DNA from 2 places in the Oceanobacillus sp. FSL K6-2867 genome. Region 2 is predicted to be linked to the other one. Evidence: riboswitches for the same ligand, from Rfam matches in the RefSeq annotation. Region 2 holds a riboswitch; the other holds the start of a gene.
The links. Region 2 has a riboswitch for lysine ahead of NSQ77_RS02510 (Na+/H+ antiporter NhaC family protein). Riboswitches for the same ligand answer to the same signal wherever they lie in the genome.
Positions count from the first base shown of each region.

Region 1 (3,426 bases), 330 kb from region 2:
CAGTAAAAAAACGAGACTGGGACATAAGTGCTTCTGTCAAACAAAGTCCGAACATGGTTGGTGCAAATACCCGCTCCGGAAATATACTTCGCGCTAAGGCGGCTGGTGAGCTCCCTTGTGCTATCGCACTTCGGTATCTCACCTATGCCTTTCCTCCCGTAGGAGTCTACGTATATTTCCTACGCTAAGTTTGTGCATCGTTCGTCTTTAACATTAAACACTTTAGTTGTGTCTCAGCCTCGTTTTTCCGTTTTTAGTTATTATTTCGCAAAATCTTCTCCATCGCTTTTCCTTTTGCCAACTCATCGATCAGCTTATCCAAATAACGAATTTCCTGCATTAATGGTTCTTCGATGTCTTCTACCCGGACACCACAGATCATCCCTTTTATCTGATCCCGCGAAGGGTTCAGCTGGGGAGCTTCAGCAAAGAAGGTATCAAAGTCTGTCTGTTTTTCCAGGTGTCCTTCTAACTCTTCCTGGCTGTACCCTGTCAACCAACGAATAATTTCGTCTACTTCGGTTTTCGTACGTTCTTTTTTCTCCGCCTTCGTAACATAATGGGGATAGACTTTTGCAAAACTCATTGTATAAATTTTATGTTTGGTCATGATAGACCCTCCCCTATATGGTTTATGTCTTATAGTTCTAATAACAGCCAAATGTATACAAGTAACCGTTTCGTAGACGGTGGCGGCTTATTTCTTGAATTAAATATCGAAAACATTTAATCTATTTTGCCATACTTGTACAAAGCATACAATGCCTCAGGGTGGGATACACCATACAGGGACATCGTTCTTTAACTTCTCCGTAAAATGTTCGCCAATTGGTCCATAAGAATTTAGTACAGTCTTTTTATCAACTTAACTCTTGATCCTAATATCCAACAGCGTTTTTCACTTCGTACTTTGCTGCTAGCTTACAAACAGCTTCTCTTTCCAACTCTGTTAATGGTACAAGCGGCAGACGGACACCACCAACTGGTATCCCAATATGGTTCAGCGCTTCTTTAACTGGTGTTGGACTTGGGGCTGAAAATAAACCTTTCATTACCGGCAAAATATGTCGGTGCATAGCACTAGCTTCATCTACATCACCATTCTTGAAAAGCTTTACCATCTCTTGCATCTCATTACCTATAATATGAGAAGCTACTGAAACAATCCCTGTCCCTCCAACAGCAAGCGTTGGTAATGTAAGGCTATCATCACCACTGTAAACCGTAAAATTACCAGAAGTATGACTGATAATTTCTGAAACCTTATCTAAATCGCCACTAGCCTCTTTCACCGACACAATGTTTGGAATTTCGGAAAGTCGCACAATTGTTTCTAATTCCATATTAACAACGCTTCTGCCAGGAATATTATAAAGCATAACAGGCAGTGCAGTACTTTCTGCAATTGTACTGAAGTGCTGATACATTCCTTCTTGTGACGGCTTATTATAGTACGGTGCCACAAGCATAATACCATCAACACCTATAGCAGTGGCCTCTTTTGTCAATTCAATAGAAGCTCTCGTATTATTCGATCCAGTTCCTGCAATAACAGGAACCCTGCCATTTACCTCTTTTACAACCGTTTGGAACAGCTTCATTTTTTCATTATGTGTTAATGTTGGTGATTCACCTGTTGTCCCTGCAACTACTAAACCGTCCGTACCATTTGCTATTAAATAATTAACCAGCCCTTTTGTACGTTCAAAATCAATTTCTCCCGCCTCATTAAACGGGGTAACCATTGCTGTTAATACATTCCCGAAATGCATATCGACACATCCTTTTCATCCAATTATTTTATTTATGCTTTAGGATCAAAATTAAAAAGCAGCAACGAGAGAGCTCGCTGCCGCTTATAGAACATAATATTAATCGTTCTAAGCTTGATAGCCCTCCATATAGTTCCCTATATGACAGTCCTGCATCTCTTTGATAACAGGCCCAGCTTCAGAAGATGAGTCTTCTTCCACTTCGGCAAATCCCCCTTTCCTCACATTTCTTCAGAGCTCATTCTCCTCCACGCAAGTATTAATGGTATTTGCACCTCTACCCTTACTTTACAAATCTAAAATAAGAAAATATTTATTTATTATGTGTATTATAACAGGGATAAGTATAGAAAACAAGCATTTGAACCATATGAAAAATTCAAATTGATACAGAGGATCATAACTTTCAAAAAGATGTGCAGGATATGCGAATGCTACATATGCTATTACATAACTTTATTCACAGGAGGTAATCAAGATGGAGCGCAATTCATATCGTGACCTCCCTGCAAATTTCGGCGATAAGCTCATTCTGGTCGGTGGTTTGATTAGTACCATTGGAAGTAATTTGGCAGTTATCGGTTCCTTTATCACATATGAACAGGAAAAAGATGCAGAATTACAAGATAATCAGGAAAAAATTCAGCTAAATCAGCAGCTTGAAGAAATGCAGCAGCAAATAACAGCATTACAAAAAAAGATAGATCTGTTAAGTCAAAATCAAAATAACGGAAAGCCATAATCATATGTAAAACAAAGAAACTGTTCGTCCAAACTTATGTTTAGAGAACAGTTTCGTAATTTTTAGCTAAATGTTTCATAATGTACTATATCTTCTCTTGCCAGATGTTTTTTTGGTTTTAATGTTCCTTCCGGGTATCCCATTCCTAAAATAGCGACAATATGATGCTCTTCCGGAATGCTTAATAGTTTCCGTACATGATTTTCTCTAACAAACGACTCTTTCTTATCCTCAGAATGATAAACTGCTCCAAATGCCGCACCAAGCCCAGCTTCAACCGCTTCAAGCCAAATAAACGCACAAGCAATTGATGCATCCTGCAGCCAGTACTTACTTATTTTTGGCTTCCCTGTAACGACAATAGCTGCTTTCGCCTCTTTTAACCAATTCATATAAGGAGTTGTTGCAGCAAGACTGTCCAAGTTTGGTCGATTCCTTACTATAATTAATGACTTTGATGGAAGATTATTACCTGTTGGTGCATAATAACCAGCATCCACAACCTTTTCTAGAACCTTATCTGGAATGGAACGATCAGCATACGTTGTAATTTCACGTCTTTCTTGTATGGCTTGAAAAACATCCATCGGACACCTCTCCTTTGCCCTTATATTCTAGATTAATCATATCAAACTAATATGCTTTCGACCACTAAATATCAGATGATTTTCAACAATCAACCCTTCTGACAAATTTCCTGAAATAAATTCATGAAGTGACAGACTCTTCAAAAGTGCTATAATAAAAATTAGCTTTTTAGAGGAGGTTCTATCAATGACAATGAAAAAAACGTTAACACTTGCAGGATCGGACACAAGTGGGGGAGCGGGCATCGCTGCTGACTTAAAAACATTTCAGGAACATGATGTATATGGCATGACTGCTTTAACCTGTATCGTTACAATGAATCCA
Region 1 is NZ_CP150144.1:879,318-882,743, forward strand. It holds gene NSQ77_RS04120 (hypothetical protein) at 1-142, opposite strand, end outside; gene NSQ77_RS04125 (DUF2200 domain-containing protein) at 254-610, opposite strand; gene dapA (4-hydroxy-tetrahydrodipicolinate synthase) at 879-1,772, opposite strand; lysine riboswitch at 1,883-2,060, opposite strand; gene NSQ77_RS04135 (hypothetical protein) at 2,251-2,514, shown strand; gene NSQ77_RS04140 (nitroreductase family protein) at 2,577-3,101, opposite strand; gene pdxK (pyridoxine/pyridoxal/pyridoxamine kinase) at 3,289-3,426, shown strand, end outside.
Region 1: linked by a shared signal. The riboswitch ahead of dapA (4-hydroxy-tetrahydrodipicolinate synthase) and the one ahead of NSQ77_RS02510 (Na+/H+ antiporter NhaC family protein) in region 2 are both predicted to bind lysine.

Region 2 (3,426 bases):
TAACAGATGCTTCTAAAGCGTATGGCTGGGAAGTAGGTATGACCGGAAAAGAAGCTTTATTAAAAATATCATGATTAAGTTAAATGTCTTCCATTTGGAAGGCATTTTTATTATGCTTCTCAATTTACCTAGTCTAACCCTAATGGAACAAGCATAAATTTATTCCAGAGGGGGGGGTTGAGTTGAGACACAGGAAACGTTTTCGCAAAAGAACAGCATTGCCTCCAGGGAAGCAAATTTTAATTATAACGATGATTATCTTTGTGGTCTGTATATTTTTAAGCATTCGATTAATTGACAAACGAATTGAACCGGTTTTAATTGAAACAGCAACTGTAAAATTAGATGAGTTTGCAACAAGGGCGATCAATTCAGCTGTTCGATATGTTGAGGATTATAGCTTTGAAGACATGCTGAACATTACTTACGATAATGAGGGGCAGATTGCAACATACAATTGGAATTCCTCTGTTATCAGTGAAATCAATCGAGTTGCAACAGACCGGGTTGAGGAATTTTTCATTAATGTGAATCGCGGGGACCCGCTTGAATTTGAGGACCCGTTACAAGAGCCATATGAATATAATGATGGTGCCGAGGATCTGGCAAAACAGGATCCAACATTAGTTGAAATACCTTTAGGTCAGGTTACAGGAAATACAGTACTTTCTAACCTAGGGCCGAAAATACCAATAAACTTAGAAGTGGTTGGAAATGTTCGAACGAATATAGTGCGTGAAGTGGAGGAATTTGGTATTAATGGTGCTTGGGTGTCCTTATATCTTAATGTGGAAGCCGATGTTCAGATTGTCATTCCATTTACAACAGAAGTAACAACTGTCAATACGGAGATTTATCTGGATGGCGGAGCGATTATGGGCAAGGTTCCAGATTTTTATGGAGGCGGCAGTGACGGCCCTTCAATTTCTGTTCCAAAAGACGACTTGCAGAATAACTAAAAGTCTAGTATAGTATGTTAAGTAACTGAATAATAAACCTTATCAGATCGGTGAGGTAGAGGCGCAAATATTATCAGTAATCAACTGGAGAATGACAACGATGATAGTTGATGAAAGGGGTATTTGCCGAAGCGTAATAAGGGTCGAACTTATTATTTGCTGGTATATCTTTGAACAAGAGATGTACTGTCATGCTTAAAACGATGTGCATGGAGAACTACTGATCGAAATGGAGGATAACGTATATTGTAAAAAACAATGATGGTTATTTTCTGTCATTGTTTTTTTGTTGCTTTTTAAAGTCAATAACAAATATATCCAGTCGACCACATTTCGTAATAAATTCATTTAGTTCTAATATACATCAATTATCAAATTATTGGGGGGACTACAATGGAAGGAACGATTTATTCAATTATTCCAGCACTAATAATGCTGGTGCTCGTGATCGTGACGAGAAAAATTTTATTGTCCTTGGGATCAGGGATTGTAATTGGTGCATTGTTTATTCATGATTTTAATATCTTACAGGCGCTGAAGGAAATTTGGCTTGTATTTTATGAAATTTTTATTTCAGAGGGAGCGCTAAATACGGGGAACCTCCTGTTGATTGGGTTTTTATTATTATTAGGAATGATGACGGCCTTTTTACAAGCTTCCGGGGGGAGCAGAGCGTTTGGTGAATGGATGATGAAACGTGTTAAAACGCGTGCAGGAGCCCAAGTTATGACCGGTGTTTTAGGATTAATTATTTTTATTGATGATTATTTTAACAGCTTGGCAGTTGGTCAAATTGCAAGACCGCTGACGGACCGTCATAAAGTCTCCCGTGCAAAACTTGCTTATTATATTGATTCAACATCTGCACCGATAACGGTAATATCTCCTATTTCAAGCTGGGGAGCTTATATTATTGGGATACTTGGTGGATTATTTGCTGCCAATGGAATCACAGAATATCAGCCTATCGAGGCATTCATCTGGATGATACCTATGAATTTTTATGCACTATCAGCCATAATACTCGTATTTGTTGTGGCATATTTTCAGTTTAATATTGGCCCAATGCGTACACATGAAAAACGTGCAATGGAAACGGGTGAGCTTTTAAATCCTGAACAAGACACGGTTGCGGGAGATTTAGGCGATGTATTTAAGCCGAATCAAAACGGAAAGGTATATCATTTGTTTATACCAATATTCGTTCTTTTTGCAGCAACCATTATAGCGATGATCACAACAGGTATTGCTGCCACTGAGGGTAAAGCGACGATTCTCGATGCCTTTGCGAATACAAATGTTAATTTATCGTTAGCAATAGGTGGTATTTCAGCAGTGCTTACCGCACTTATTTTCCACCTTATTCAAAGAAAGCCAAAGGCGAATGTTGCTAAAATATTCGTCGAAGGAATAAAAACGATGCTGCCAGCCATATACATTCTCGTGCTAGCTTGGATGATTGGTTCGATAATCAGCACGTTGGAAACCGGGACATATTTAGCCAATTTGGTTAATAACTCTTCTATCAGTGCTGGCTATTTACCGTTAATATTCTTTGTTATTGCAGCTGTTATGGCATTGTCTACAGGGTCTTCTTGGGGGACTTTTGGTATCATGCTGCCAATTGCGGCAGAAGTAATGAGCAATACGAATGTCGAGCTATTACTGCCAGCATTAGCAGCAGTGCTAGCCGGTGCTGTGTTTGGTGATCATTGCTCACCTATTTCTGATACAACGATATTGTCTTCAACAGGTGCAGGAGCAAATCATATCGATCACGTTTTAACGCAGTTACCATATGCGGTACTTGCTGCAGTTGTAGCGATACTTGGATTTTTACTGCTTGGATTGACAGAACAAGTTTTTCTTTCCTTAGCAGTTTCACTTGTGTTCCTTATTGGGATTGTATTTATATTTCAAACTGTTTTAAAAAATAAATCTGCGAAATAGATTATTATAAGATGTGTTGTGGCAGCTATGTCATGACACATCTTTTTTTTGCGGATAAAAAAATATAAAACTTTCTTTTCTGCATAAACGAAACATAGGCATTCGTCTAAAAGTCTTCGCTCCAAGTCAGAAGCTTCTAAGAAAGTAAAGAACGTCTTAATACCTTTACCAAGTGCCTGGTTTTCTAAATATATACTGCACGCCAGTGATTTACTTATTATGAAAAAAGCCTGTGAGCAATTATAACTACATATAAGAGGAAAAAAGGATTCATTTATGAATAAGGTTATATACGTGATAAATTCAACAGAAAAAAGTAATTATTATGAACCTTCCTAATATAAATAATATAAGGCTTGTATGAAAAGAAAGGGGAGGTTTGGACATGGAAACACGTTCACAATGGGGAACAAGGGCAGGATTTATTTTGGCTGCAGTCGGATCAGCTATCGGCTTGGGGAACATTTGGCGTTTTCCGGCAGTTGCCTATGAAAATGGCGGTGGTGCATTTTTAATT
Region 2 is NZ_CP150144.1:544,926-548,351, reverse strand. It holds gene NSQ77_RS02520 (DUF1805 domain-containing protein) at 1-74, shown strand, start outside; gene yunB (sporulation protein YunB) at 183-959, shown strand; lysine riboswitch at 1,008-1,187, shown strand; gene NSQ77_RS02510 (Na+/H+ antiporter NhaC family protein) at 1,353-2,909, shown strand; gene NSQ77_RS02505 (sodium-dependent transporter) at 3,295-3,426, shown strand, end outside.